One region of the Cupriavidus sp. 05L310 genome, then DNA from elsewhere that is predicted to be linked to it. Evidence: predicted binding sites of a transcription regulator. Region 1 holds the regulator's gene; the other holds the start of a gene.
What was found. Region 1 encodes sigma-54, which starts transcription at its own class of promoters, with help from an activator protein. Its sites were predicted from a motif close to TGGCANGNAANCTGCTTT; they were not measured.

Region 1 (15,272 bases):
TCCGGCGCGGCCGTGAAGTCCTGCTGGCGTTGCGACCCGACAGCGGCATCTGGGGCGGCCTCTGGAGCCTGCCTGAAATGCCGGTGGATACCGTGCCCTTCGATGCCGAACTGGCCGAAGACGCCGCCCGCGAACGCGCCCGCGATTTCGGCACGCCCGGCACCGCCAGCATGGTCGGCGAACTCACCCACGTCTTCACCCACTTCCGCCTGCTGATCCGCGCCATCCGCGTGGACGTCACCGGCCTGAGCGCCCACGACGCAGCCGATGGCACTCCGCTACGCTGGCTCTCGCTGGACGATCTCGATGCGGTGGGCACACCGGCACCGGTGCGCAAGCTGCTCGAAGCACAGGCGCTGGGGGGATTGTTCTAAAGCTAAAGCCCTTTGCCGCGTGGGAGGCTCAGAGAATATGGTGTTGACGCATGTACTTGTGCACGATCTCGATCCGCATCCCCGCGTCCGGCAGCGCCATCAGCATCTGCTTGGCCTTGAGCGGCACGGGCAGCAACTCGCATAGCCGATTGGCCACCCAGCTCGGGTCATCCCACAGGAACGGCTCTGCAAACGGAAGCTTGCCCGGATGCTCCGCGTGGAGCGAGGCGACGATACGGCGCAGCACAGCAAGGCATTCGCCCAGCAGTTCAAGCTTGCAGTCGATGATGTCGGGCGGCAGCAATTCCGCCTGACCCACCAGCAAACCATCGGCGCGCACACTGTGGCCTATCAGCCGGAAGCGCTGGCGCCCGCGCGCACTGATCAGCAGCACGCCAAGCTGCTCCATATTGCAGTCGACGATATCCGCCAGGCAGCCGATGGTCTCGGGCATGGTGGGTTCATTGGGGCGGGCGACCTCGTTGCCGCTGGCGATCAGGCAGACGCCGAAAGGTGTGTGATCGCGCATGCAAGCGCGCACCATATCCACATAGCGTGCTTCAAAAACGCGCAGCGGCAGCAGGCCATCCGGAAAGAGTACGGTGTGCAGCGGAAACAGCGGCAGGCCATCCAGCGCAGGCGGTACCGACGATGTACCGGACGAAGCGGTGGTCGAAGCGGATGAGCCGGGCGTGGCGTGTGAGGACATGCTGAGCCAGCAGAGTTTCGGGCGGGAATTGCCGAGCCTGGCCGCGAAACCTGCAGCTGCGGCCTTCAGCCGCCGGGTGCGAGCTCGCGGTGTCTCACCAGCACATTACCATGGGCGCGAAAATAGTTGGCAAGTCTTTCAGCGATGTACACGGAGCGGTGCTGGCCGCCCGTGCAGCCAATGGCGACGGTCAGGTAGCTGCGATTGTCCGCGATGAAACTTGGCAGCCACTTTTCCACGTAGGCGCGGATGTCATCGGCCATGGCCAGCACCATCGGCTGGCTCTGCAGGAAGTCGATCACGGGCTCGTCGCGTCCGGTCAGCGGGCGCAGGGCCAGGTCGTAGTAGGGGTTGGGCAGCGAGCGGACATCGAACACCAGGTCGGCATCGCTGGGCACGCCGTGCTTGAAGCCAAACGATTCGAACAGCAAGGTGAGTTTCAGGTCATCGCCGCGCACGAATTCCTTGATCCACGCGCGCAGCGTATTGGTGCGCACGTTGCTGGTGTCGATACGGTGCGCGGCCTCCGCCAGCGGGCTGAGCAGCTCGCGCTCCATCTCGATGGCTTCGATCAGGGACGTGTCGTTGTATGGCGCATCGAGCGCATTGTCTGCAACGCCCGCAGGTTCGGCATTGGCCGAGAGGGTCGCCTTGTCGATACGCATCGACAGCGGGTGGCGCCGCCGCGTTTCCGAGTATCGCTGCACCAGCGCATCCGTATTGGCGGTCAGGAAAACCACCCGGACCTGGTGTTCGGAGGCGAGGTTGCGCAGCGTGCCGGGCAATTCGTCCAGCGATTCGCGGCTGCGGATGTCGGTAGCGACGCCAAGATGGGTGTAACCCTGGCTTGCGAGATACTGGGCCAGCGCCGGAATAAACTGAGCCGGCAGGTTGTCAACGCAGTAGTAACCTGCGTCTTCCAGTACGTTCAAGGCAACGGATTTGCCGGAGCCGGAGATTCCGGTGATAAGTATGATGCGCATAGCACGACAAGCATAACATCAGGTGATGACGCCGTCATGACGGCGAGGCGCCAACAAAAATGGCGAACCGAAGGGTTCGCCATTTTCGCATGTCCGCATGCTAAGTGACGCGGGGGCTTACTTGGAGAGGCACTCGCTCATGAAGGCTTTGCGCTCGTCGCCCTTCTTGCCGGTAGCGTCCTTGTTGCACGCCGTCATCTTTTCCTGCTGGCTGTTCTTGGCGGGAGCGGCGGCGGGTTTGTTGGAGAGGCAGTCGCTCATGAAGGCCTTGCGCTCGTCGCCCTTCTTGCCGGCGGCCTGCGTATTGCAGGCCTTCATCTTGTCCTGTTGGGAGTTTGTCGCCGCGGGCGCCGCCGGTGCTGCCGGTGCTGCCGGTTTTGCGGACGTTGCGGGTGCCGCGGGCGTTGCGGTTGCTGCGGCCGGTGCATTCTGGGCGAAGGCGCCGCTGGCGAAAAGCGGGGCTACCAGCACGCACATCGCGATCATTCTCTTCATGCTTGCTCTCCTGGCTGTGGAAAACTTCATGGCTGCTGGCCATGTCGGCGCGGCAACTCGGGCTGGGCTCAATGTCCATTACTGCACAAAACGGCCTGTGCCCCAAACGCGTTGACGACGGAAGCGCGGACGAATGCAATCAATTGAAACAGCCCAGGCACGGCGCTGGCTGCCTAGAGTAGCCGGCCCTGGCCCCGCGATGCCACATCGGCTTGCATCGCGGCGCGCTGGCGGTCCATGAAATCGCGCAGCGTGTCGATGCCGCGCAGGCGCAGGATGGTGTTGCGGACGGCGGCCTCGACCAGCACGGCGAGATTTCGGCCGGCCGCCACCTGGATCTTGACCATGTGGATGGGCAGGCCGAGCACATCCAGATACTGGGAATCCAGCGGCAGGCGTTCGAATTCGCCGTCGTTGCGGCGCACCAGCTGCACCACCAGTTTCAGCTTCATCTTCCGGCGCACCGCGGTCTCGCCAAAGATCGTCTTGATGTCGAGCAGGCCCAGGCCGCGCACTTCAAGCAGGTTTTGCAGCAGGGGCGGGCAGCGGCCTTCAATGAAATCGGGTCCGAGCCGGACAAAATCCACGGCATCGTCCGCCACCAGCCCATGTCCGCGTGAAATCAGCTCCAGGCCGAGCTCACTCTTGCCCAGGCCGGATTCACCCATCACCAGCACGCCCATGCCGAGGATGTCGAGGAATACGCCGTGCATGGTCACGCGTGGCGCGGAAATGCGCGACAGGTAGAGGCGCAGGTGATCGATCACCGCCGCCGAGGACACCGGCGTAGTGAACAAGGGCGTGGAGGAACGCGTGCAGCGCAGTTCCAGGTCGGGCGGTGGCTCCATGCCGTCGGCAATCACCAGGAAGGGCGGTTCCAGCAGGATCAGCTCACCCATCTGGCGCTTGCGCATCTCGTCGTCGAGACGCTGGTAATACGTGATCTCGGGCTTGCCCAGGACCTGGATCCGGTTCGGGTGGATCAGGTTCAAGTGGCCGACGAGATCGGCCGCGGAAGTGGCTTCACGTGCGAATTCGACATCGAACGCCCGGTCGGCGCCTTCCAGGCCGGCTACCCAGGAGAGTTTGATATCGGCTGCGTTGTCGTCGAAGATCGACTGCGAGGTGACGCCAGTGAGTTCCATGCGGGTGCTTTCAGGAGCGAGCTTTCAGACAGCGGGGACAATTGCCCCGCTCGCCTGCGTAAAGATCGCCGAGGCCGGTCAGGGGTGCCATTGCGTCAGCAACTGGTGCACGTCATCGGGGGTGGGCAGGGTAGCCAGTCCTTCGCGCATCTCGCGGTCGGACAGCAGCTGGGCGATCTCCGAGAGAATCTCCAGATGTTGCTGGGTGGCCTGTTCGGGCACCAGCAGGAAGATCAGCAGCGCTACCGGCTTGCCGTCGGGAGATTCGAAGGGGATCGGCTCGGCCAGGCGCATGAAGGCGGCAAGTGGCTGCTTCAGTCCCTTGATGCGGCCATGCGGAATGGCAACCCCGGCGCCAAGACCAGTGGACCCCAGCGATTCGCGGGCGAACAGGTTGTCGGTCACGGTAGCGCGCGCCACGCCATGGTTGTTCTCGAAGAGGAGCCCGGCCTGTTCGAACACGCGCTTCTTGCTGGTGACGCTGACGTCGAGGTTGATGTTGCCGGGTGGCAGCAATTTAGCCAAACGATTCATGTGGAATGCGCAGGGTTTTCTAGTAAGCAGGCCCGGGGCCGGGAGGCATCGCGCCGGGCAAAAAAGAAGAAAAAACCAAGGTCCGAAGTTTCACCGGGTGTCCCCCTGCCGGTGTCGGGCGTCTGGCCATTATAGAGCAGGCCCGCCCCCGCCTTGTGCATTGCAATACCCGATGCGCGGAAGCGGTGCCGCGTGCACGGAAAAATCGTTGAGCTTGAGAACTATGTATTGCACAGCATACACCGGTCCATATGCGTTGCGGAATCCCCCGCGTGGTCCCGGATGAGCGCCAGGAACGAAAAAGCCGCGCTATGGGCGCGGCTTGATTCCGGTTTCAAGGGAGTGACACCGGCGGCCCGGTCTGTGGGCCACCAGGCACGGTCATTGCTGCATCTGCGATGCGGCCATCTGATACTTGACCGCTTCGCGGTCGTGGCTTTGCACGCGATCCTTATGGCGAATCACCTGCCGGTCGAGCTTGTCGACGAGCGCGTCGATAGCGGCATACAGGTCTTCATGATGCGCTTCGACAAAGATGTCCTTGCCCTTGAGATGTAGATTGATTTCCGCGTACTGCCGCCGGTCCTTTTCTTTTGTATTGTCGACAGAGAGCAGCACACTTACGCCAATGACTTGATCAAAATGCCTGACGATACGCTCCAGTTTCGTTTCCACGTACTCACGCAGCGGGGGCGTGATGTCCAAGTGGTGTCCACTGATCTTGAAGTTCATAGCGTTTCTCCTTCTGAAAGAGTTGCACCAGGCAGGCGATGCAACTCGGCTACAAAGTCTTGCGGAGAGTAACTGCCGGAATCTTGAGCGCCTCGCGGTATTTGGCAACGGTGCGTCGTGCCACTACGAAGCCTTGCTCGCCGAGCAATTCGGCAATCCGGCTGTCGGACAAGGGATTCCTGGCGTCTTCGGCTCCTATCAGTTGCTTGATCAACGCACGAATTGCCGTTGACGAGGCCGCGCCGCCGGTTTCTGTGGATACGTGACTGCCGAAGAAATACTTCAGCTCGAAAGTCCCCATCGGCGTTGCCATGTATTTATTGGTAGTCACCCGAGAGATGGTGGACTCGTGTAAACCCAGTGTATCGGCAATCTCCCGCAAAACCAAGGGGCGCATCGCAATTTCACCGTGGGTGAAGAAGTTCTTTTGACGTTCGACAATAGCTTGTGCAACGCGCAATATCGTGTCGAACCTTTGCTGGATATTCTTGATCAACCAGCGTGCCTCCTGCAGTTTTTGCTGCAGTCCCGCAGCACCCGCATCGCCTTTTGCACCGCGCAATATCTGCGCGTACATGTCGTTGATACGTAGCCGCGGCATCACATCCGGATTGAGCTGCGCGATCCAGCCGCCATTCAGTTTACGGACAAAAACATCGGGCACGACGAAGTCGGCTTCGGGGCGGCTGTACGCATGGCCCGGATAAGGCGCCAGAGAGCGGATCAGTTCATGCGCCGACTTCAATTCCGGCTCGTCCACCTGCAGCGCTTTTTTCAGGCGCGTGTAGTCGCGCACCGCGAGCAGTTCCAGGTGATTGGTGACAATGGTCAGCGCCAGGTCGCGCTGCGGGTGCTTGATGCGGCGCAATTGCAGCGCCAGGCATTCGGCCGCATTGCGTGCGCCGACACCAGGCGGATCGAAGCTCTGCAGCAGGGTAAGGACGGCGTGGATCTCGTCGACCTCGAATTCAAGTTCATCCGGCAGTTCGCTGCAGATTTCCTCGAGCGAGGCGCTCAGGTAGCCGTCGTCGTCCAGCGACTCGACCAGGAAGATGGCCAGCCCCTTGTCGCGCAACGAAATTTTCAGCGGCGCGAGCTGTTCCATCAGATGTTCGCGCAGCGTGGGTTCGGCGTCGCGCAACTGCATCGGGGTCTTTTCGTCGTCGTCGCCTTGCGGGCGGCGGGCGAAGTCGTCGAGGCTCCAGTCGTTGCCGTAGTCCTCGTTGCTGTCGGAATAGCTGTCTTCGGCCTCGGGCGCGCCGTCGGGGCGGTTCTCGCTGGTGCCCTGGCCGTCGGCGGGCGCCGGCGCGGGAGCGCTCTGCATGTTGACCGAGCCGTCGGCGGCAACGCGCAACGGGCTGTCGAGCCAGTCGTTCTCGCGTTCGAGCAAAGGGTTCTCGGTCAGCGCCTGTTCCACTTCCTGCTGCAGTTCGAGCGTGGACAGTTGCAGCAGCCGGATCGACTGCTGGAGTTGCGGCGTGAGCGCGAGATGCTGCGAGAGGCGGAGCTGTAGCGACGGTTTCATGCGACCTATTTTATGCCCAACTTCCGTGCCGGTGGAACGGAAATTGCTATCGCTGATGACGCCGTGATCGTTGCAGGGTAAAAGGCGACACCGGAGCCACCTTGGGCACAAGGTCGCCGCAGCTGCCGCTTGCTGTGGCGCGCCGCGTTACATGCGGAAATTCTCGCCCAGGTAGACCTTGCGCACCGACTCGTTGGCGATGATGTCTTCAGGCCGGCCCGAGGCCAGCACGGCGCCTTCGCTGATGATGTAGGCGTGATCGCAGATGCCCAGCGTCTCGCGCACGTTGTGGTCGGTGATCAGCACGCCGATATTGCGCGCCTTGAGGAAGCTGACGATGCGCTGGATCTCGCCCACCGCGATCGGGTCGACGCCGGCGAAGGGCTCGTCTAGCAGGATGAAGCGGGGCGCCGAGGCCAGGGCGCGGGCGATTTCCACGCGGCGGCGTTCGCCGCCTGACAGCGAAAGCGCCGGATTGTCGCGCAGGTGGGCAATCTGGAGGTCATCGAGCAGCGTGTCCAGCCGGCGCTCGAGTTCGGCCTTGCCAAGTGGCTTGCCGTCCTGGATCTGCAATTCCAGTACCGCGCGGATGTTCTCCTGCACATTCAGCTTGCGGAACACCGAAGCTTCCTGCGGCAGATAGGACAGGCCCATGCGTGCCCGTTCGTGAATGGCCAGGCCGCTGATGTGCTTGTCGTCGAGCACGATGTCGCCCTCGTCCAGCGCCACCAGTCCCACGATCATGTAGAAGGAGGTGGTCTTGCCCGCGCCGTTGGGCCCCAGGAGTCCGACCACCTCGCCGCTCTTTACGTCGAGGGACACATCCTTGACCACCGTGCGCGAGCCGTAGCGCTTTTTCAGGTGGCGCACGACCAGCGTGCTGCTGTCCTTCAGGGTGGCGGGCTGGGAGGGTGCGGTTTGGGTAACGGTCATGAAGGCTGAATCCGTGGATCGGGCGACGCGGCGGCGTCAGGGATTGACGGGGGCGGGCGCAGGCTTGAGCGGCAGCGGGGCGCCGGCGGCGCCGCTGGCGGGTTGCTCCTGGCGCGGCGACAACACGGCGCGCACGCGACCGGACGGGCTGCCCGCCGTCGCGTTCTCCGTACCGCCGCTGGCGGTGTAGAACTCGTTGCGGCTGTCGTAGGTGATCACTGCGCCGCGGATCTCGTCGACCAGCTTGGCGCCGGCCAGCCGCGCCATGCGTGCGCGGCCGATCAGCTTGGACAGCTCCTGCTTGCCGTCATACTCGATGCGGTCGCCCCAGCCGTCGATGTATTCGTCGACGTTGTCGCGCTTCTGGCGGATATAAGCCTGCTTGCCGCCCTTGGACGTAGCCACGGCGTACTGGTAGCCCTCGGGATCGGTGCGCACTTCGGCCGCGTCGGATTTCAACACCATGGTGCCCTTGGTCAGCACCACGTTGCCAGTCAGCACATAAACCTGCTTGACGTCGTCATAGCTGGCGTTGTCGGCTTCCAGTACCAGCGGTTTCTCGCGGTCGGCTTTCTCCGCGCTGGCGGGCGCGGCCAGCGTGAGGCCGAGGACGGCTGCCAGCGTCAGCAAAGCGGCCGTGCTGCGGCGGCGACAGGACGATGTCGTCAGGAGTGAATTCATGTTGGCGTGATGGCGGTTGGCGCGGACGGCTGTGGCCCGCGGGCGGCTTCGTTTCCTGGCGGCTGTTTCCGGGCAAGGCGGGCGGGGCTGCGCGGGCGGCACCCGCCTGGGTACCGTTTGCGCCCGCTCGCCTGGCCAGCACTGCTTCGCTTCATCTGGCAACAGCCTCTCGGGTCTTTGTTATCTGGGCTACTTCGCGGGACTCGCCGGCGGCCCCGTAATAATGGTGCCGCGTACGTTACCCAGCAATTGTACTTCGCGGGTGACATTGTTGAAGATCAGCCCGTTTGCCGTCATCACCGACGGGCCGCGGGTCAGCTTGACGGCTTTGTCGGTCTTCACGATGTCATCGTTGATCAGCACCTGGAAATACTCCGAGGCGGCTGTCATCTGCGGATCCTTGGCCGGGTCCGGCCCTTGGGCACGCACGATAAAGGCATTGCCGAACAGGTCGATCACCGAGCCTGCCGCGTTCATCGTGCCGCGATCGGAGTGGCCCGTGACAGGCGGGCGGTCGATTTCGTAGGCGCGCATGGCCGGACGCGTCACTTCGTAGGTCTGGTCGTCCTCGAAGTGGATCATCTTGTCGCCGGTGAACCGCATCTTGGTGTTGCCGTCCTCGGCCAGTTCGGTGGCGGAGAAGCGGACCATGTAGTAATCGGGCTCATGCTTCTTGCCCACCGGCCCGGTGGCGGCTTCTTTCGGGGAATTGACCTGCACCAGCCAGAAAGTGCTGCCCGCCACTAGCGCCATCAACAGCAGCGGCAAGGCGCGCATTCCTAGCCGGCTCAGGGAGGACAGGATATCCCGCATAGTTTGTGGGTGCTCTCAGATGACCTTGGCGCGGGTCAGGTCGTGGATGTGCAGGGCACCGACCAGGCGCTGGTCGGCATCGACCACCAGCATCTGGTTGATGCGGTTCGCCTCCATGACCTGCACGGCTTCCACCGCCAGCTGGTCCGGCCCCACCGTATGCGGCGAGCGGTGCATCACCTCGCTGATGGGCACGGTCTTCCAGTCGCGCGGCGTTTCCAGCAGGCGGCGCAGGTCGCCGTCGGTGAAGACGCCGATCAGGTGGTCGTCCGGATCCACCACCGCGGTCATGGCCATGCCCTTGCGGGTGATTTCCATCAGGGCCTGCGCCAGCGGCGTGCTTTCGCGTACCTTGGGCACTGCGTTGCCGCTGCGCATGACGTCGCGCACATGGGTCAGCAGCTTGCGCCCGAGCGCGCCGCCCGGATGCGAGCGGGCAAAGTCTTCCTCGCCGAAGCCGCGCGCGTCCAGCACCGCCACCGCTAGCGCATCGCCCATCGCCAGCGCGGCGGTGGTGCTGGCGGTGGGGGCCAGGTTAAGCGGGCAAGCCTCTTTCTCCACACCGGCGTTGAGGTGGGCGTCGGCCAGCTTGGCCAGCGTGGAGGCGGGGTTGCCGGTCACGGAGATCAGCTTGGCGCCGATGCGCTTGACGATCGGCACGATCGACAGCAGTTCGGCGGTCTCTCCGGAATTGGAAAAGGCAATCAGCACATCGTCGCGCGTGACCATGCCCAGGTCGCCATGGCTGGCCTCGGCCGGGTGCACGAAAAAGGCCGGCGTGCCGGTCGATGCCAGCGTGGCCGCGACCTTGCGGCCGATGTGTCCCGACTTGCCGATGCCCGACACGACGACGCGTCCGCTGCAATTCAGAGTGAGTTGCACGGCCTGCGCAAATTCGCCGTCCAGGCGGCCCGCGAGGGCGGCGACGGCATCGGCTTCGATCTGGAGGGTCTCGCGAGCGAGCCGAAGTGCTCGATCCGCATTGAAATTAGCTATCATGGCGACGAAGTATACCAACGAATGCGATGGCGCTTGGGCTGTTCCTGGGATCGGGCGGCCGGGGCGGCTGCCGTGCTTGCCGCAATCCGCCGGCAGGGCCGCCCGAGCCGGGTTGTCCTGGCCCGGTGGTGGCGTACCCTGATCCTTCCGATGCACTCTCCGCTGGACCTGACCCTTGTGCTGCTGGCCGCCGCCGTGTTCGGCGTGGTCGCCTTTCGCATGCTGCAATTACCGCCGATGCTGGGGTACCTGGTGGTCGGCATCCTGATCGGGCCGCACGCGCTCGGGCTGGCCAGCGATACCGCGCAGACCAAATACCTGGCCGAGTTCGGCGTGGTCTTTTTGATGTTCTCGATCGGGCTGGAGTTCAGCCTGGGCAAGCTCAAAGCCATGAAACGGCAGGTATTCGGCCTGGGCGGCTCGCAGGTGGTGCTGTCGCTGCTGGTGGTGATACCGGCGAGCTGGGCCTTCAACTGGCTGTTTCCGCTGTCCTGGCAGGCTTCGGTGGCGCTGGGCGGCGCGCTGGCCATGTCGTCCACCGCGATCGTCTCCAAGATGCTGTCGGAGCGGCTGGAGCTGGAAAGCGAGCACGGGCGCAATATCATCAGCATCCTGCTGTTCCAGGACTTGGCGGTGGTGCCGCTGCTGATCGTGATTCCGGCGCTGTCGCGCGATCCCGGCGACATGGCGATGGCGCTCGGCCTGGCCACGGTCAAGATCGTGGTGGCGCTGAGCCTGATCTTTTTTGTCGGCAAGCGGGTCATGAGCCGCTGGTTCCATGTGGTGGCGGCGCGCCGCTCGCAGGAGCTGTTCATGCTCAACCTGCTGCTGGTCACGCTGGGCATGGCGGCGCTGACCGAGCGGCTGGGCCTGTCGATGGCGCTGGGGGCCTTCATCGCCGGCATGCTGATCTCCGAGACGCCGTACCGCCATCAGGTGGAGGAGGACATCAAGCCCTTCCGCGATGTGCTGCTGGGGCTGTTCTTCGTCACCATCGGCATGTTGCTCAATATTCACGTGGTGCTCGATCACCTGTGGCTGGTGCTGGTGTTGCTGATCGTGCCGATCATCTTCAAGCTGCTGCTGATCGCCGGCCTGGCGCGCCTGTTCGGCTCGCGCCAGGGGGTAGCGATCCGCACCGGCCTGGGGCTGGCGCAGGCTGGCGAGTTCGGTTTCGTGCTGCTTAACCAGATCGATGGCCTGAACCTGGTCGATCCGGTGCTGATCCAGGTCATCCTGGCCTCGATGCTGCTGTCGATGCTGGCGGCGCCGTTCCTGATCCAGTACAGCGACGCCATCGTGCTGCGCTTTGCCGCCAACGAATGGCTGATGCAGTCGCTCAATATGACGCGCATCGCGGCGCAGAGCCTGCAGACCGAAAAACACGCCATCATCTGCGGCTTCGGCCGCAGCGGCCAGAACCTGGCGCATATGCTGGAGCGGGAGGGCATCACCTACGTGGCGCTCGACCTTGACCCGGATCGGGTGCGGGAGGCCGCCGCCGCGGGCGACACGGTGGTGTACGGCGACGCGGGCCGGCGCGAGGCGCTGATCGCGGCGGGCCTGCACCGGGCGGCTGCCTTGATCATCACTTATAACAACACGCCCTCCGCCCTCAAGGTGCTGCACCACGTGCAGGAGCTGGAACCGGCGCTTCCCGTCATCGTGCGTACCATGGACGACTCGGAGCTCGACATCCTGCAGAAGGCGGGCGCCACCGAGGTGGTACCGGAAAGCATCGAGGGCAGCCTGATGCTGGCCTCGCACGCCCTGGTGCTGCTGGGTGTGCCGATGCGGCGGGTGGTGCGCGGCGTGCAACAGGCGCGTGATGCGCGCTACAGCCTGCTGCGCGGCTACTTCCACGGACGCGACGACGAGGAGGATATGGTCGAGCGCGAGTCGGTGCGGCTGCAGTCGGTCTCGCTCGGCCCCGAGGCCACGGCGGTGGGGCGGCGGCTGGGCGCGCTAGGGCTGGACCGCATCGGGGTGGAGGTGACGGCGGTGCGCCGGCGCGGCATCCGCGCGTTCGATCCGCAGCCGGAAACCGTGCTGGAGCCGGGCGATATCGTGGTGCTGCGCGGGCAGCCCGAGGCGCTGGAGGCAGCCGAGCAGCGCATGCTTGCCGGTTGACTCTGACGCCGCGCAGGGAATGCGGCCTTATGCCGCCGCGCGGCTGGCGGGGCGCGCCGGTTCCGCCCAGGATGGCGGCAGGCCTTCCAGCACGGCCCGTGCATCGAGCGAGCCGACCGGCACGCTCTGATCGGCGGGGATGCGGCCTTCGCCTTGTAGCAGCAGGTAGCGCAGGCAGCACACGCGCAGGAATGACGTGAAGTTCGCCGCCTCGCCCCGGTACGCCGTCAGTTCGTCGTGCAGCCGGGTGATGAGCTGGCCCACGCTCATGCCGTCGCGCCGCGCCAGCGTTTCGAGCACTTCCCAGAACAGGCTTTCCAGCCGGATGCTGGTGGCCACCCCGTGCAGCCGCAGGGAGCGCGACTGGCCCTCGTACGACTGCGGGTTGGCCCGGATGAAGATTTCACACATAGAACAACTCCCGTGCGTGGCGGCCCGCGAGGGTATGCTCGCGGGCCGCGTTCGGAAGTCTCTAATGTACGATCCGGGTGCCCAGGACCGCAAGGAACTGCGCCAGCCAGGCCGGATGCGCTGGCCATGCCGGGGCGGTCACGAGGTTGCCATCGGTGTGTGCCTGGTCGACCGGGATGTCGGCGTACTTGCCGCCGGCCAGGCGTACTTCGGGCGCGCAGGCCGGATAGGCCGAGCAGGTCCGGCCTTCCAGCACGCCGGCCGCGGCCAGCAGTTGGGCGCCGTGGCACACCGCGGCGATCGGCTTGTTGGCGCTGGCGAAGTGACGCACGATCTCCAGCACCCGTTCGTTCAGGCGCAGGTATTCGGGGGCACGGCCGCCTGGGATGACCAGCCCGTCGTAGGCTGCCGGATCGATATCTGCAAAGCTCGCGTTCAGCGTGAAGTTGTGCCCGCGCTTCTCGCTGTAGGTCTGGTCGCCCTCGAAATCGTGGATGGCGGTGGGGCAGCTGGCGCCGGCGGCCTTGTCCGGACACACCGCGTGGACCGTGTGGCCCACCATCTGCAAGGCCTGGAACGGCACCATGGTTTCATAGTCTTCGGCATAGTCGCCGACCAGCATCAAGATCTTTTTTGCCATCACGGTCTCCTGTATGGTTACGGCTGTCAGGCCGGGTGCCGCACCGGAATGCCCGTGCGGCCCGCCTGAGCCTTGGGCCCATTGTGTTGCCGTTTGCGGCAGCCCGGGTAGTAACCCATTACCGCATGCAGCCTGCCGCCGCGGCTGGCTGTCCGACCGAGTCCCCATGCCCAATACCACCATCCAGTCGTCCGCCCTTGGCGACGTCACCCACTACCTGCGCGAACGCATCCGTACCGTGCCGGACTGGCCGCAGCCCGGTGTCATGTTCCGCGACATCACGCCGCTGCTGCAGGACCCCAAGTCGCTGCGCGTACTGATCGATGTCTTCGTGCACCGCTATATGGACGCCCGGCTTGACATGGTGGCAGGCATCGACGCACGCGGCTTTATCCTCGGCGCCATCCTGGCCTACGAACTCAACCTTGGCTTCGTGCCCATCCGCAAGAAGGGCAAGCTCCCCTTCCAGACCGTGGCGGAGGAGTACGAGCTCGAATATGGCAGCGCCACGGTCGAAATCCACGCCGATGCCTGCAAGCCCGGTGACCGCGTGCTGCTGGTGGACGACCTGATCGCCACCGGCGGCACCATGATGGCCGGCCGCAAGCTGCTGGAACGCCTGGGCGCCACGGTGGTGGAGGGCGCCGCCATCGTCGACCTGCCCGAGCTGGGAGGCTCGCGCCACCTGCTCGACAGCGGCCTGCCGCTGTTCACGGTTTGCCGCTTCGACGGACACTGACGCCTGCCCAGGGATCATCAGCGCTCCGCCCATCCCAGGCGGGGCGCGGTGTTGCGGCCCTTCCAAGCCATACGTCCATGGCGTTGCCCGCACATGCACGCGGGAGCATAATGCCCCATTGACAACGATACGATGGCCGGGCGGAATCGTGCGATCTGCATTTGCTTATCTGCATTTGCGTCCGCAAGCGATGGAGGCACCGGTCACATTAGGGCGGACCATGGGCGTACTACTTCATTTGCTTTCCGGCGTGGCGCTGCTGGTGTGGGGCACCAACATTGTCAAGGTCGGCATCCTGCGCGTGTATGGCGCCAACTTGCGCCACGTGCTCTCCTCCAGCATTTCCAACCGCTTCACGGCGTTTGCCGCCGGCCTCGGCGTGACCGGGCTGGTCCAGAGCAGCAACGCAACCGCGGTCATCGTCAGTTCCTTCGTGGGCCAGGGCCTGATCGCCGTGGCCCCGGCGCTGGCCATCATGCTGGGCGCCAACGTCGGCACCGCGCTCATGGTGCAGGTGTTTTCGCTGGACCTCTCGTGGCTGTCGCCGCTGCTGATTTTCGTCGGCGTGATCCTGCATTTGTCCTGGAAGGGCAACAAGCCCGGCCACGTGGGCCGCGTACTGATCGGCCTCGGGCTGATCACGCTGGCACTCGAGCTGATTTCCATCGCCACCCGGCCCGTGGTGCAGGCCGCCGGAGTCAAGGTGCTGTTCGGTACGCTCACCGGCGATCCCACGCTGGATATGCTGATCGGCGCCTTCCTCACCATCCTGTGCTATTCCAGCCTGGCAGTAGTGCTGTTCTGCGGGGCGCTGGCCTCGGCCGGGGTGGTGTCGCTGCATGTGGCGATGGCGCTGGTGCTGGGCGCCAACCTGGGCTCCGGCATCTCCGCGCTGCTGACCACCTCCGGCAATAACCAGCCCGGCAAGCGCGTCACCCTGGGGAACCTGCTGTCGCGGCTGCTCGGCTGCGTGATCGCGCTGCCTTTGCTGGGGCAGGCCGAGCACCTGCTGGCGCTGGTCGATGCCGATCCGCAGCGGCTGGTGGTCAATTTCCACCTGCTGTTCAACGTGGCGCTGGCGGTGCTGCTGCTGGGCGCCACCGGTCCGCTGGCACGCCTGTGCGAAAAGGTGCTGCCGGGCCGCAACACCGGCGACAGCCAGGTCACTCCGCGCCACCTTGATCCGGCCGCGCTGCCCACGCCCGCGCTGGCGCTGTCCAATGCCGCGCGCGAAGTGCTGCGCATCGGCGACCGCATCGAGCAGATGCTGGACAATATGCTGCGCGTGCTGCGCACCAACGATGCCAAGCTGGCCACCGCCACCTGCCGCATCGACGACGAGGTGGACGATCTCTATACCGCGATCAAGCTCTACCTGACCCAGATCAGCCTCGAAGCGCTGGACGAGCGCGATGGCCGGCGCTGGACT
Region 2 (15,272 bases), on a different contig from region 1:
TGGAGACGCTCTACGACCAGATCGTCAACACGCAGAGCATGGTGATCCTGACCGACGCCGCCGGCCTGATCCTGCACTCGCTGGGCGACGACGACTTCCTCGCCAGGGCCAACAAGGTGGCCTTGCAGCCCGGCGCGCTGTGGTCCGAGGAAAGCCGGGGCACCAACGCCATCGGCACCGCGCTGGCCGAGAGCAAGGCCACGCTGGTACACGGCGCGGAGCATTTCCTGGAGGCCAACCGCTTCCTCACCTGCTCCTGCATGCCGATCCTCGATGCCTACGGCAAGACGGTCGGCGCGCTCGATGTGACGGGTGACCAGCGCGGATTCCACAAGCACACCATGGCGCTGGTGCGGATGTCGGCGCAAATGATCGAGAACCAGCTTTTCGCCAATGCCTTCCAGGACATGGTGTGCGTGCGTTTCCACTCGCGCGCGGAGTTTATCGGCACCCTGGTCGAAGGCATCGCCTCCTTTACGCCGGGCGGACGCTTCCTGTCGGCCAACCGCAGCGCGCAGTTCCAGCTTGGGATGTCGGTCGGCGCCTTGCACGCGCACACCTTCTCCTCGCTGTTCGGCCTGTCGCTGTCGCAGTTGTTCGACGCCGAGCGCAAGGCCCCGGGGGGCGTCGTGCACCTGCCGCTGCCAAGCGGCGTCAAGGTCAGCGCACGCGTCGAGTGGAAGGCGCCTGCCGTGTCCGTCCCGGCGGCTGCCATCGACAATGGCAGCGCGGAGGAGGCGCACTGCATGCCTGATGCCGCCTCCCTGCCCCGCCGTGCGGGCGCGCAACCGGCCCGGCGCCCCGCCGGGCTGGACGACCTGGACACCGGCGACGCCCAGATCAAAGGCGTCATCACCAAGCTGCGCAAGGTGATCGGCAAGGATATTCCCGTCATGGTGCTGGGGGAAACCGGCACCGGCAAGGAACTGCTGGCCCGCGCCATCCACGCCGACAGCCCGCGCCATGCCGGGCCTTTCATCGCTGTCAACTGCGCCTCGATACCCGAGACGCTGATCGAATCCGAGCTGTTCGGCTACGAAGAAGGCGCCTTTACCGGCGCCCGCAAGAAGGGCGGCATCGGCAAGATGCTGCTGGCCAACGGCGGCACCCTCTTCCTGGATGAAATCGGCGATATGCCGTTGCACCTGCAGGCGCGCATGCTGCGCGCGCTGCAGGAGCGCGCGGTCACGCCGCTGGGCAGCAGCCGGGTGATCCACGTCGACGTGTCAGTGATCTGCGCCACCAATCGCAATTTGCGCGAGCAGGTGGCCAACGGCCTGTTCCGGGAAGACCTTTACTACCGCCTGAACGGCCTCGTGGTGCGCCTGCCGGCCTTGCGCGAGCGCACCGACCTCGATGCGGTGGCCGACAAGCTGTTACGCGAGGGCCAGGCAAACGGGGGACCGCGCATCAAGGATTCGGTGATGGCGATGTTCCGCAGCTATCACTGGCCGGGCAATATCCGCCAGCTTGGCAACCTGCTGCGCACCGCGCGCCTGATGGCCGAAGGCGAGGCGGAGATCACCGAGGACCACCTGCCCGACGATTTCCTGGAAGACCGGCTGGCGCGCCAGGCCACCCACCCCGCGCACGGCGCCACGCTGGAAGCCGATGCCGCGCCGGCCGGCGGGCGCGCCCCGGAGGTAGCGCCCCGCCCACAGCCCACCCGCCTGGCCGACGTCGAGGTGCTGGCCATCGTCGCCGCGGTCAAGGCGCACCACGGCAATATTTCCGCGGCGGCCAAGGCGCTCGGCATCTCGCGCAATACGGTCTACCGGAAGCTGGACGAGGCCAACGCGCTGCCGCAGCAAGATGGCTGAGACGGCAGCCGTGCGCGCCGGCTGGCGCTCAGGCCAGCGGCTCGCCGTGCATCCACAGGTCTTCCAGTTCGCGCCAGGCGTGCTGCACATTCAAGGGATGGCGCGAAGCGAAGTGGCGCCAATGGCGGTACGGCCCGGCGGCCGCCGGGCTGAGCACGCGCGCCGCATCGCCACCCGCTTCCAGTGCGGCGGCAACGCCGCCGGCCAACGCATCCAGGTAGGCCAGCGTGGGCGCCAGCGTTTGCGCCGGCGTGCCCGGCGCGGTGCCCACCACGAGATCGGCGGGTAGCGCCGACACGGCCCGCAGCGCGCGCCGCCAGCCTTGCAGGGAAGCCTCCTGCATTTCCGGAACGCGGTCGCGGTAGGCCAGGCCGCCCACGCATAACAGCCGCCGTTGCGGCGCATGCAGCACAGTATCCGAAGCGCTATGCGCCCCCGCGTGGACATGCACCTCCCACGCGGTGGCGCCGGTCTGCAGGCGATCGCCATGCCGCAAGCCGGGTTCCGGCAGCACGATCCGCGTGCCGCGCATCTCGGCTGGCCCCAGTTGCGCCGCCAGGCGGGCCAGGCACGCCTCGCAGCGCTGCCGCATCAGGCTGGCGGTGGCGGCAGAGGCCAGGAACGCGGGGCGCGGCCGCAAGCGCGCAAAGGCCGCGTTGGCCAGCACGTTCTCGGGATGCGCATGGGTGTTGACCACCCAGCGCACCGGCTCGGGCGTCACGGCCCGGATCGCCGCCAGCAACCCGTTCCCCCAGGCCAGATGCGGGCCCGGGTCGACCACCAGCACTCCGGCTCCGGTCACATGGACCAGGGTCGGCACCACCTCCCCGGCATTAGCCAGCGCCACCTCGGCATTGGCTGCGCTGGCCACATACACGCCAGGCTGCAGCCTCGCCAGCACCACGCGGCCAAGTGCGGCGGCCGGGCCGGCGCCGCCGAGCGCCATCGCCAGCAGGGCGCCCATGAATCCGCGCCGGGTGGGATCCGTCACCGCCGGCAGCCCGCCGCGCCGATGGCGGCCCGCAGGGCCTCGGCCATGGCACCGGCAGGCAAGTGTCCGCCGGGCACCCAGACCAGCCGCGCCTGGGGCATGACCGCCTTCAAACGCAGGACGTTGGCCGGCCGGCAGACCTTATCGGCACGGCCATGCAGCAACGTCACCGGCACGTCGCGCGCACCGATCTGCGACGCCGCCTTCAGCAACGCCGGCTTGCCCAGCCCGGCGCGGCGGCGCAGGTAATGCGCCTGGATCCGGTATTTGTCCACCGCCGCCATGCGCTCGCGCCACGGCTGCCGCCCCGGCTGCGTCTGGCCAAGGCCCAGCATCCGCCGTTCGGCGCGCTGCCACTGTCCGGCAGTGTCCAGTTTTTGAACAGTCGTACCACTTTGCAACACTTGCGACACAGTGAGCAGGCGTGCCCGGGCATCGGACGCCCGCTCGCCGCTCGCCATGCGCCGCAGCATCGCGCCGCCGCGCGGAGAAAAAAGCCGATGGATATCGTCGCGGCCTGTCAGGAAAGCGCCCCGCAGGACCAGAGCCGCCACCGCGCCGGGATAGCGCGCGGCGTAGGCCAGCGCCAGCGCTGCCCCCCACGATCCGCCCACCACGCTCCAGCGCTGGACGCCAAGCGCCTCGCGCAACTGCTCCAGGTCTGCCAGCAGCGCGCCCGCCGTATTCCGGCGCAGCGTCCCGGCGGGCCGCGAACGGCCCGCGCCGCGCTGGTCGGGCATGACCACACGGTGCCGCAGCGGATCGAACCATGCCGCCATCGACGGACTGCAGCCGCTGCCCGGCCCGCCGTGAAGCACCAGCCACGGATCGCCGGTGGCCGGGCCCGCCTGCCGCACGTGCATGCGGTGGCCATCCCGCGTACGGAGAAAAAAACACTGGGACGGCAGCTGCGCTGCGGGCATGGATGTTGCCTCGGAAAGAACGCGGCGACGTTCGCCGCAAGAAGACGCGATGCATTCACTAACTATGCCACCCCCGAGGAGGAGACATGAACTGGAGTACCCCCGCCTACAAAGAACTACGCCTGGGTTTCGAGATCACGATGTACATAGCCAACCGCTGAGCACTTTTGCCTGAATGCCCCGATCTGGCAAGGCCCGCCCCCGCGGGCCTTTTTTTCTCGCTGGCGGGCTTTTTGCTCTTCGACTCCGTAACGAACCCTATCGATACGCGCCATGACAATACTCCGGGTCCTGGGATCGGCCGCAGGCGGTGGCTTTCCCCAGTGGAACTGCAATTGCCGCAATTGCGATGGCGTACGCAACGGCACGCTGCGCGCCACGCCGCGCACGCAGTCGTCGATCGCCTTGAGCGACGAGGGACAAGACTGGGTGCTGGTCAACGCCTCCCCCGACATCCTCGACCAGCTGCGCCACGCGCCGGCGCTGCAGCCGGCGCGCCAGCCGCGCGACACAGGTATTGCCGGGGTGGTGCTGATGGATGCGCAGATCGATCACGTCACCGGCCTCCTGATGCTGCGCGAGCACCGGCAGGCGCTGCCGGTCTACGCCACCGCGGCGGTGCTGCAGGATCTCGGCACGGCGTTCCCGCTGACACGCATGCTGTCGCACTACTGCGGCCTTGACACGCACACGCTGTCCCTGGACGACGCGCCCTTCACGGTGCCGCCGCTGCATGGCGTGATGCTGACGCCGGTGCCGCTGGAGAGCAAGGCGCCGCCCTATTCCCCCAACCGCAACGCGCCGCGGCGTGGCGACAATATCGGGCTGCGCATCGTCGATGCCGCCACCGGCCGGCGCGCCTTCTATGCGCCCGGGCTGGGCCGCATCGAGCCGCACGTGCTCGACGAACTGCAGCGCGCCGACGTGGTGCTGGTGGACGGCACCTGCTGGCGCGACGACGAGATGCAGCAGCTTGGCTTCTCCGCCAAGACCGCGGCGGACATGGGGCACCTCGCCCTGTCCGGCCCGGGCGGCATGATCGAAACCCTCGACCGGCTGCCCGCGGCACGCAAGATCCTGATCCACATCAACAACACCAACCCGATCCTGGTGGACGACTCGCCGCAGCGCGGCCTGCTGGCGGACCACGGCATCGAGGTAGCCTACGACGGCATGGAGATCACGCTATGACGCAAGCCACGGCATGGAGCGCGGCCGAATTCGAAGCACGCCTGCGCGCGAAAGAAACGGGCTATCACATCCACCACCCGTTCAACCTGCGCATGGCGGCCGGGCAATGCACGCCGGAACAGATCCGCGCCTGGGTGGCCAACCGTTTCTACTATCAGACCAGCATCCCGCTCAAGGACGCGGCAGTCCTCTCCAACTGCCCCGACCGCGCCACGCGCCGCGAATGGGTCGTGCGCATCCTGGACCATGACGGCACCGAGACCCAGGAAGGGGGCATCGAAGCCTGGCTGCGGCTGGGCCAGGCGGTGGGACTCGAGCGCGAGGCGCTGTGGTCGCACCGGCACGTGCTGCCCGGCGTGCGCTTCGCCGTCGACGCCTACGTGAATTTCGCGCGCCGCGCGCCCTGGCAGGAGGCCGTGTGTTCCTCGCTGACCGAGATGTATGCCCCGGAGATCCACAAGGAGCGCCTGGCCGGCTGGCCCGGGCACTATCCGTGGATCGAAGCGCAAGGCCTGGACTATTTCCGCTCGCGCATTCCGCTTGCGCAGCGCGATGTCGATCACGGCCTGCGCGTGACGCTCGGCTACTTCCGCACGCCGGAGCAGCAGCAGCGCGCGCTGGACATCCTGCAATTCAAGCTCGACATCCTGTGGTCGATGCTCGACGCCATCCAACTCGCCCACCCATGACCCCGACCGAAGCCGACCTGACCAAGCCCACGCTGCACCGGACCTTCCGCCTGCAGTGGGAAGACGCCCAGCAGAGCTGGATCCTGCTGTATCCGGAAGGCATGGTCACGCTCAACGACAGCGCGGCCGCCATCCTGCAGCGCTGCGACGGCAGCCACACCCTCGACATGCTGATCGACGACCTGCAGTCCGCCTTCGGCGTGCAGGGCATCGCACCGGAGGTACACGCCTTTGTCAAACATGCCATCGAACGCGGCTGGCTGGTCTGAGCCGCCGGCAGCCATAGCACCGCCCGGGCCGCCGCTATGGCTGCTGGCGGAACTGACCTACCGCTGCCCGCTCCACTGCGCCTTCTGCTCCAACCCGGTGGACTATGCCCGGCACGACACCGAACTCGACACCGCCCGGTGGCGCGACGTTTTCACGCAGGCGCGCGCGCTGGGCGCCGTGCAACTGGGCCTGTCGGGCGGCGAACCCCTGCTGCGCAAAGACCTGGAAGCACTGGTCGAACATGCCCACGGGCTCGGCTTCTACACCAACCTCATCACCTCCGGCATCGGCCTCACGGATGCCCGGCTGGCCGCCTTGCGCATTGCCGGGCTCGATCATATCCAGCTATCGTTCCAGGACTCCACGCGCGAACTCAACGATTTTCTCTCCAGCACCCGCACCTTCAACCTGAAGCAACGCGTGGCCCGCCTGATCAAGGCGCACGGTTATCCGATGGTGATGAACTGCGTGCTGCACCGGCACAACCTCCCTCATGTGGGCGCCATCATCGAGATGGCGCTGGAGATGGGCGCGGAATACCTGGAACTGGCCAACACCCAATACTATGGATGGGCCTGGGAGAACCGGCAGGCGCTGATGCCCACGCATGAGCAACTGCGCGAAGCCGAAGCGGTCGTGAAGGCATACCGCGCCCGCATCGGCAACCGGTGCAAGATCCTGTTCGTGGTGCCCGACTACTTCGAGCAACGGCCCAAGAAATGCATGAACGGATGGGGCACAACCTTCCTTGGCGTGGCGCCCGACGGCCTCGCGCTGCCCTGCCATGCGGCCCGCATGCTGCCCGGGCTTGACCTGCCGAACGTCACCACGCGATCGCTACGTGAGATATGGCGCGAGAGCGAGGCCTTCCAGCGTTTTCGCGGCACGCACTGGCTGCCGGAGCCTTGCCGATCCTGCGACTCGCAGGCGGAAGACCATGGCGGGTGCCGTTGCCAGGCGTTCCTCCTGACCGGCGACGCCGCCGCCACGGATCCGGTTTGCGATCGGTCTGGAGACCATGGGAAGGTCGCGGAGATCGTGCTGCAGGGCAGGCTGGCCGAGGTGCAGGCGCGCGGACGGGAGAGCGGGATGGTCTTCCGCAGCGATGGGAATTCGCTCAGGCTAAGCAGCGAAGGTAGCTGCGCTGATAGCAAAAAACGGAAGTAGAAAATTGAGAACAAAAAGAGCAAAGACGTTTCACGCCGTGCCTGGGCTGCCGGGTGGGCCGATGTGAAGCGTCTTTGCGAATCCTTCCTTCGTATCCGGTTTCTATCCGACCGTCAGGCCTGACACCGGTCTCTTCCAATGCTCATCCGGTGCTCATCCGGTGCTCAACCGATACTCAGCACCCACTCTGCCAGCCTCCTGGCATCCGCTTCACTGATACTCTCGTGCGACGGCATGGGAATCCGTCCCCAAACACCTTTTCCGCCCTCACGGATCTTTTTCGCCAGCCGCTCGGGCGCTTCCCCATCTCCCTTGTACTTGGCCGCTACCTCGGCAAAACCCGGCCCTACCACCTTGGCATTCATACTGTGACAAGAAAAGCAGCCGCTCTTGTCTGCCAGCGCCTGCATATCGGGCGCCGCTTCGACCCGGGCGGCACACAGCACCATGGCCACCGTGGCCGTCAACGACAGGTATCCTTTCGCCTTCTGCATATCTACTTCCCAATGCTCTGATCATCGACCAGCCCTTGCGCGTGCCGGCTTCGGTGTGCGAGGCCGGCACGCGCAGGGCAGCTTCACTACATGGTGTCCGGCAACGTTCAGCTCTTGTGCAGCTTGAACACCCACACCGATCCGCCCTGCTCCAGGAAATTCACGCGCTTGGCAACTTCCCCGCCCCACAGCGGCACCGCGCCGCCCCAGCCCGACACCACCGCCACATACTGCTCGCCGCCCTCCTCCCAGGTAACCGGAGGCGCCACCACGCCGCTGCCCGTCTGGAACTTCCACAGTTCCTTGCCGGTTTTGGCGTCCGCGGCCTTCAGGTAGCCCTCCGGCGTGCCCCAGAACACCAGCCCGCCGGCAGTGGTCATCACCCCGCCCCACAGCGGCGCGTAGTTCTTGACCTCCCACTCGATCTTGCCGGTCTTGGGATTGATCGCGCGCAGCGAGCCGATGTAGTCCTCGTTGAGCGGATGGATGGTGAAGCCGGCGCCGAGGAAGGCGGCACCCTTCTTGTAGCCCACGGGTTCGTTCCAGATATCCATGCCCCATTCATTGGCCGGTACATAGAACAGGCCGGTCTGCGGGCTGTAGGCCATCGGCTGCTGGTTCTTGCCGCCGAGGAAGCCCGGCGCGGCGAACACGGACTGGCCCTTCTTCGGATCGCTGCCCGCGGCCGGGTCGCCCGGCCGGCTTTCCGCGATCATGTTGGGGCGCCCGGTCTTGAGGTCGATGCTGCTGGCCCAGGTGATCTTCTTGACGAAGGGAAAGGCGTTCACCAGCTTGCCGTTGGTGGCGTCATTGACGTAGAAGAAGCCGTTGCGGTCGGCCTTGCCGCCCAGGCGCTTCCCATCCTGGTCGAAGGTCACGAACTCGTTGACGCCGTCGAAATCCCAGCCATCGTTCGGCGTGTTCTGGTAATGCCAGACGATCTTGCCGGTAGTCGGGTCGAGCGCCACGGTCGAGGCCGAATACAGGTTGTCGCCCTTGCGCATGTGGCTGTTCCACGGCCCCGGGTTGCCGGTACCGAAGTAGGCCAGGCCGGTCTTCGGGTCATAGGTGCCGCCCAGCCAGGTGGCCGCGCCGCCGGTCTTCCAGGTCTCGCCGGGCCAGCTGGCGTTCTGGGTACCGGTCACACCGTCTTCGGTCTTGTTGCCGTCCTTGTCGTACTTGTAGCCCATATGGCCTTCCACCACCGGCCTGGACCAGACCAGTTGCCCGGTCTTCGCGTCGCGTGCCTCGACCCGTCCCACCACGCCGAACTCGCCACCGGAGACGCCGGTCAGCACCATGCCTTTGACGATCAGGGGGGCTGCCGTGTAGGAATAGCCGGCGGCATAGTCCTCGATCTTGTCCTTCCACACCACCTTGCCGGTCTTCTGGTCCAGCGCCACCAGTTGCGCGTCGAGCGTGCCAAAGATCACCAGGTTGTCGTACAGGGCCGCGCCACGGTTGACCACGTCGCAGCAGGGCATGATGCCTTCGGGCAGGCGATGCTCATATTTCCAGAGCTTGCTGCCGGTCTTCAGATCGAGCGCGTAGATGCGCGAGTACGAGGCCGTCACGAACATCTTGCCGTCGTGAATCAACGGCTGCGCTTCCTGCCCGCGCTGCTTTTCGCCGCCGAACGAGAACGACCAGGCCGGCACCAACTGGCTGACGTTCCTGGTGTTGATGCGGTTCAGCGTGGAAAAGCGCTGGCCTTGCGGGCCCATCCCCCACGACAGCACGTCGCCCGGCGACTTCGCGTCATTCTCGATCATGGCATCGGTCACCGCGGCCTGCGCCGCCAGGCTCGCGGCAGCCGCCGCGAGCACCATCATCACGCGTAACGTCCTCATTGTCTGCTCCTCTCTCTTGTTGTCGATCTTCACCAGTGCGCCTCGCACACCAGACTGACTCTTGGCAATTCCCATGCCAATGGAAAACACCTGCATCCGGCCCCGCGGCGGCCTGTGGATGCCGGGATGGCGTACCAGCGCGGAACACTCGGTTGCCGTTGTTGCGGAATTGAACAGCACACCTGTCCGGACTCAGCGTCTCAACGCCGCGTCCTCATACGCCGGGTAGAGGTGCGTCACATTGCGCAAATACTCCGCCGGCATGGCGCCCCAGCGCGCGTAGGCGTCCGGCACCGGCATGGCAAGCACCTCGGCCAGGTCGCGGCCCTGGGAGGCCGCCTGGGTCATGCGGGCGTCCAGCCACTGCAGGTAGCCGCGTGTCTGCGCGATGGCGTCCGCGCTGCCGAGCGCCGGTCCGTGGCTGGGGATCAGCAGCCGTGCGCCGCTGTCGCGCACCAGCGCCTGCAAATGGTCCAGGCTGGCCAGCCAGCGCTTGAGATCCGCATGCGGTGTGGTCGGCACGCGCTCGCGAAACGCCACGCCGCCCGCGAAGACCACGCCGGCGCCGCGATCCACTATCACGAGGTCGTCGGCGGTGTGACCGTCCATCCGGATCAGATCGAAGGTGTGCCGGCCGATCGTGCGCCGGCCCGGGGTCAGCACGTGGCGCGGCGGCGCCGGTTCCGTGTCGCGCATCCAGTTGCCGCACAGCCGGTAGAGGTTGTCGGCATATGCAGGCCCTTCGCGCCGGGCGCCGTCGATGGTGCCGGCCAGCGCGCTGCCGCCCACGTCGGTATAGGCCTGGTTGCCGAAAAAGTAGTCCGGATGCAGGTTCAGATTGAGCACCAGCCGCACCGGCGCCGCCGTGACCGAAGCAATGGCGCGGCGCTGCTGCTCGCCGTACTGGTGCGACGGCCCGGTATTGATCACCACCACGCCGTCACCCGTGTCGATAAAGGCGGTGTTGATGATGTTGCAGCCGTTGTCCGGCGCGAAATCCGCATTGGCCCCTTCCAGCAGCCACACGTCGGCGGCGACCTGGCGTGGCGCCAGGCGATAGTCCCCTGCCTGCGCCAGCGCCGCCTGCGCTGCCAGCCATAGCAGGATCCCGAGCGCGCGCTTCATGGCGTCACCTGCGCCGCGAACCGGTTGCCGTTGTTATCGCGTCCGCTCACCGTCATGCCGCGCTCCATGGCTTCGCGCAGGTCGAAGGAGAAGATGGGGTTCTCGGCAACCGGTTCGTACAGCGTCAGCCGCAGCATCGCTTCCCGGGTGGCGTCGAGCAGGCTCAGCGACTCCACATGGAAGGCCGGGATACCCGCCACCAGCCCGGTGTCCATCGGGTGCATCACGCGTAGCCGCACCCGGCCACCGTTGCCGCCGAGGCCGGGAAACACGCGCGATTCGACCCGGTTCAGCGTGGTGCTCCACGAACCGTCGCGGCGCGTCGCGCCCGGCACCGTGCAGCCGCCGCCGCTGGCATCCACCATCACCCCGCCCACGTGCCACACGCCGTCCCGCGTGCGGGCCGCCACGCGCACCGGCGAGGCCTGCTCCAGCTTGAAGCGGAACGACAGCGAGGGGCGCACCCTGAGCGGCTCGAACTCCAGCACCTTGCGGATCGGGTTGCGGTCCACCGCCACCACGATGCGATCCACCTCGCCGAGCGCCGACGCATCAAAAGCGATCGGCACCCGCATCGGATCTTCGGCAAAGGCCGGCCCGGTGACCTTGACGCGGCTGTCGAACACGTACGGCGCCTGCCGCAGCGCTTCCTTGTGCACCAGCGGCCATTGCGGCGACTGCAACGGATCGCGGCTGTCCAAGGCCCACGCACCCGTTGCGGCCAACGCCAGGCAAGCTGCCAGCGGCACGGCATGCCTCATGCCGGACCCCCGGCCTGGCGCACGCGGCGAGCCATCCCGCGCTGAGGGTCGTAGCCGAGCAGCGCCAAAGCGAAGAACACGGCCGTGCAAGCGGCCACCACCGCGAGACTGACTGGCGCGGCCTGCCCGTACAAGGCGAAGCGGATCGCTTCCACGGCATGGGTAAAGGGATTGAAGCGCGCGAGCTGGTAGACCACGGTGGCGCCGGACTCCTCCAGCTTCCAGAGCGGATACAGCGCCGAGCTGATGAAGAACATCGGGAAGATCACGAAATTCATGGTGCCGGCGAAGTTCTCCAGCTGCCGCACATGCACCGACAGCAGCAAGCCCAACGCCCCCAGCATCAGCGCGGCCAGCACCATCACGGCCAGCGCGCCGGGCAGGCATGCCGGCGCGAATGTCACGTCGAAGGCCATGGCGACAAGCAGGAAGGCGACCATCTGCAGCAAGGAAAGCAAGGTGCCGGCGGCCAGCTTGCAGGCGAGCAGCCAGGCCCTGGGCAGCGGCGCGGTCAGCAGCAGGCGCATCACGCCCATCTCGCGGTCGTACACCATCGCCAGCGAGGACTGCATGCCGTTGAACAGCGCGATCATGCCGAGCAGGCCGGGCGTGACAAAGACCTTGTATTCGACATAGGTGTCGTAGGGCGGCACGATGGCGACGCCGAGCGCGTTCTGGAAGCCGGCCGCGAATACCAGCAGCCACAGCAGCGGCCGCGCCAGCGACGAGCACAGCCGCCCGGGCTGCCGGAAGAACTTATGCAGTTCGCGCCCGGCCACCGCGCGCAAGGCGCGCCAGGCGTGGATCAGGGTGGTAGTCATGGCCTGGGCGTCGCTCCCCTATTTGCCTGGACGGCACGCGGTGTCGGCCGCGTCTGCGCCCAGCGTGTCGAGATTGTTCTTCGGATGCAGCACACCCTCCACCGGCGCCACGCCGACCACGCCGTCGGGATGCGCCAGCAGGACCGGCTGGCGCAACTGGCGGTCCCAGCGCCGGAAGGACAGCGGCGGACCCTTGAAGCCATCCACCACCACCGCCTCGGAGACCAGCGCCTCGGCCTGCCCGGCAAAGCCGCCCTTGGGCTGCCGCGCCACGCTTTCGGCTATCGCCTTCACAGCCACCCACGCGGCCCAGTCATAGCCGGTCATGGGACGGCCCGCCGCCTTGATGAAACGCCGGTTCAGCTGCGGCCCGCCGTTGCGCTCCCAGGCCCAGTGCCAGGCCTGGCCGGTCAGTCCGCTGGCACCTACCACCGGGCGGGGCAGCTGGGTGGCATAGGGCACGCCGCGCGCGAACTCGCCGTCGGCATCGGCGACCACCACCACGTCGTAGTCCACGCCGGCAGTCAGCAGCCTGAGATTGTCCAGCTCGCGCTCGCGCGGATCGTTCGACAGCTTGAACGCGCGCTGCGCCGACCAGGCAATGCCGAAGCGGCGGGCAGCCTGCGTGAGCACGGCGCGCTGCGCCGCGTCTTCCGGCGACGGGCCGCTCAGCAACAGCGCACGGCGCCACTTGCGCAGCGCCAGGTATTGCATCAGCGCGTCCGCCTGCATGCGCCGGCTGGGCAGCGTGTGGAGCAGGTGCGGCGCGCAGCCGGCGCCGCGCAGTTCATCGTCGTCGGCGGAAACGTTGAACAGCAGCGCTTCGCCGGGCTTGACCGCACGCGCCGCCAGCCTGACCGCCGGAGCCGGCAGGTCCAGCAGGATAAAGCGCGTGCCCTGGCGCGCCAGCGCGGCTACCATCGGCCCCACCTCGGCCTCGCCGCTGGCTTCCTGCGCATCGAGCCGCAGGACCTGCCCGGCGGCTTCCAGCGCAAAGCGCGATTCCGCCACCGCCACGCGCGCGCCGTCCACGGGACGGCCTTGCGGCTGGCCGGGGTAACGTTGCTCCATCCGCCGGGGTGCATAGCGCGCATCGCCGGCCATGGAAACCACGGCCACCCGTACGTCAGCCGCGTGCGCGGTGGCTGCCAGCCACGCGAACACGGCCAGCCAGCGCAGACCGGTAGCCGGACTAGTCATCGATCGCCACCGAATGCGGCACCCTGCCCGCCTTGAGCGTGGTCACGGCCTTGTTGCTTGCGGTGTCGACCACGCTGACGTCATCGGACAGTCCGTTGGCCACATAGAGCAAGGCGTTGTCGCGCGTCAGCGCCAGGCCCCAGGCGCGGCGGCCCACCAGCACGTAGTCCAGCACCCGGCGCGAAGCCACGTCGACCACGGCCACGCGATTGGCGCGGCCCAGCCCGATATAGGCGCGCTTGCCGTCGCTGCTGGCGGTCAGTCCGACCGGGGTCACGTCCTCCGCACGGAAGCCCTTGGGCGTGAAGGCGATGGTGTGTACCACTTCCAGCGTATCGGTGCGGATCACGCTGACGCTGGCGGCCAGTTCATTGGTCACCCACAGCTCCTTGCCGTCCATGGCCAGCAGCAGGCGGCGCGGGCGGTTGCCGACCCGGATATTCCTGATCAGCTTGCGCGATGCCACGTCGATCACATGGACCAGGTTGGCGACTTCCGAGGTGACGTACACCCGCTTGCCGTCCGGGCTGGCCTTCACACCCTCGGGCTCTTCGCCCACCTTGATGGCAAACACCTTCTTGCCGGACGCGATGTCGTAGGCCGACAGCAGTCCGTCCTCCTCGTTGGAGACGTAGAGCGTGCGGCCGTCGGGACTGAGGTCGAACAGTTCCGGGTCGTCGCCGACCGGCAGCGAAGCCACGGTCTTGCGGCTCGCCACGTCGACCACGTCCACCCGGTTATCGTCGCTGCAGGCCACGTAAAGGCGCCGCCGGTCCGGCGACAACTGCAGGTGGCGCGGGCGCTTGCATTGCCGCCAGACGGCGATCAGTTGCCTGCTGGCGGCGCCATAGGCGGCCACGGCATCGTCTTTCTCGCTGGAGACGAAGACCTGCCCGGTGGCGTTGCGGCTTTCAGCGGCGCCGGCCACGCCGGCGGCGATCAGCAGCAACATGGCGGCCAGGGTGGCGCAGGCGATAAAGCCAAGGGTGGGCGGCCTGTTCATGCCGGGACACGCTCGGTAGCGCGCGCGGTGGCACGGACAGGCGATGCGGGGAAGCTGGTCAGGGCCAGGAAGGCCTGCTCCAGGCTGTCGCACTCGGCGGCGCCGCGCAGCGCGGCCGGCGTGCCGTCGAAGCGCACCGCGCCCCGATGCAGCACGATCACGCGGTCCGCCTGCTCGACCTCCTGCACCAGGTGCGTGGCCCACAGCACGCCGGCCCGCGCCTGCGCGGCAAGCCGGCGTGCATCGGCAACGATCTGCGCGCGCGAGGCCGGATCGAGCCCGACAGTGGGTTCGTCCATCAGCAGCACGGCGGGCTCGTGCAACAGCGCGCGCGCCAGTTCCACCTTGCGCCGGTTGCCGCCCGAGAGCTCGCGCACGGATGCCCCTGCCCGCTCCGCCAGGCCGAAATCCTCCAGCAGCCGGGCAATCCGCCCGGCGGCAACGCGGCGCGGCAGCCCGTGCAGGCCGGCATGGAAATGCAGGTTCGACAAGACCGACAAGTCCAGGTCGATGGCCGGCTGCTGGAACACGATGCCGAGGCGGGCCAGCGCACGCACCGGGTGGCGCCGCATATCCACCCCCATGACCGTAACCCGCCCCGCGTCGGCCACGAACAAGCCGCTGAGGATCTGGAACAGCGTGGTCTTGCCAGCGCCGTTGGGACCCAGCAGCGCGACAAATTCACCGCGCCGCACGTCGAGCGAAACGCCGTCCAGCGCGTGCTGGTTGCCAAAGCGCTTGCGCACGGCTTCACAGCGCAGCGCCAGCGGGGATTCCGGGGCCATCACAGGTGCTCCTTCGGCTGGGCCGTGCCCACCCGCTCGGCGAAGCGACGCTCCGCCTCCCAGGCGCGCTGCAGGTAGGCCTCGTACCGGGCGGTGTTCAGGTAGGTCAGTTCCTGGTCATACCTGGCCAGCTCGGCCACGTGGCGGGGCTGTTGCATGGCGATGCGGAACGCGTCGTGCAG

Region 2: AC1DS6_RS00595 (PQQ-dependent methanol/ethanol family dehydrogenase) is a predicted target of sigma-54. The motif match lies at 9,457-9,474, and genes of this name have one in related genera.

The regions. Positions count from the first base shown of each region.
Region 1 covers NZ_JBFTOX010000016.1:57,468-72,739, forward strand. Annotated here, with positions in the region: gene mutY (A/G-specific adenine glycosylase) at 1-374, shown strand, start outside; gene AC1DS6_RS13915 (LON peptidase substrate-binding domain-containing protein) at 403-1,083, opposite strand; gene rapZ (RNase adapter RapZ) at 1,149-2,066, opposite strand; gene AC1DS6_RS13925 (PsiF family protein) at 2,184-2,561, opposite strand; gene hprK (HPr(Ser) kinase/phosphatase) at 2,735-3,706, opposite strand; gene ptsN (PTS IIA-like nitrogen regulatory protein PtsN) at 3,785-4,240, opposite strand; gene hpf (ribosome hibernation-promoting factor, HPF/YfiA family) at 4,622-4,972, opposite strand; gene AC1DS6_RS13945 (RNA polymerase factor sigma-54) at 5,022-6,497, opposite strand; gene lptB (LPS export ABC transporter ATP-binding protein) at 6,645-7,430, opposite strand; gene lptA (lipopolysaccharide transport periplasmic protein LptA) at 7,467-8,111, opposite strand; gene lptC (LPS export ABC transporter periplasmic protein LptC) at 8,301-8,924, opposite strand; gene AC1DS6_RS13965 (KpsF/GutQ family sugar-phosphate isomerase) at 8,940-9,923, opposite strand; gene AC1DS6_RS13970 (monovalent cation:proton antiporter family protein) at 10,074-12,053, shown strand; gene AC1DS6_RS13975 (ribbon-helix-helix domain-containing protein) at 12,081-12,464, opposite strand; gene AC1DS6_RS13980 (DJ-1/PfpI family protein) at 12,526-13,104, opposite strand; gene AC1DS6_RS13985 (adenine phosphoribosyltransferase) at 13,271-13,843, shown strand; gene AC1DS6_RS13990 (Na/Pi cotransporter family protein) at 14,064-15,272, shown strand, end outside.
Region 2 covers NZ_JBFTOX010000001.1:125,501-140,772, reverse strand. Annotated here, with positions in the region: gene AC1DS6_RS00640 (sigma-54-dependent Fis family transcriptional regulator) at 1-1,820, shown strand, start outside; gene AC1DS6_RS00635 (MBL fold metallo-hydrolase) at 1,849-2,784, opposite strand; gene AC1DS6_RS00630 (alpha/beta fold hydrolase) at 2,808-3,734, opposite strand; gene pqqA (pyrroloquinoline quinone precursor peptide PqqA) at 3,821-3,895, shown strand; gene pqqB (pyrroloquinoline quinone biosynthesis protein PqqB) at 4,008-4,925, shown strand; gene pqqC (pyrroloquinoline-quinone synthase PqqC) at 4,922-5,614, shown strand; gene pqqD (pyrroloquinoline quinone biosynthesis peptide chaperone PqqD) at 5,611-5,883, shown strand; gene pqqE (pyrroloquinoline quinone biosynthesis protein PqqE) at 5,855-7,051, shown strand; gene AC1DS6_RS00600 (c-type cytochrome) at 7,216-7,500, opposite strand; gene AC1DS6_RS00595 (PQQ-dependent methanol/ethanol family dehydrogenase) at 7,653-9,395, opposite strand; gene AC1DS6_RS00590 (quinoprotein relay system zinc metallohydrolase 1) at 9,588-10,520, opposite strand; gene AC1DS6_RS00585 (quinoprotein dehydrogenase-associated SoxYZ-like carrier) at 10,517-11,281, opposite strand; gene AC1DS6_RS00580 (ABC transporter permease) at 11,278-12,102, opposite strand; gene AC1DS6_RS00575 (ABC transporter substrate-binding protein) at 12,121-13,302, opposite strand; gene AC1DS6_RS00570 (PQQ-dependent catabolism-associated beta-propeller protein) at 13,295-14,254, opposite strand; gene AC1DS6_RS00565 (ABC transporter ATP-binding protein) at 14,302-15,090, opposite strand; gene AC1DS6_RS00560 (tripartite tricarboxylate transporter substrate binding protein) at 15,090-15,272, opposite strand, start outside.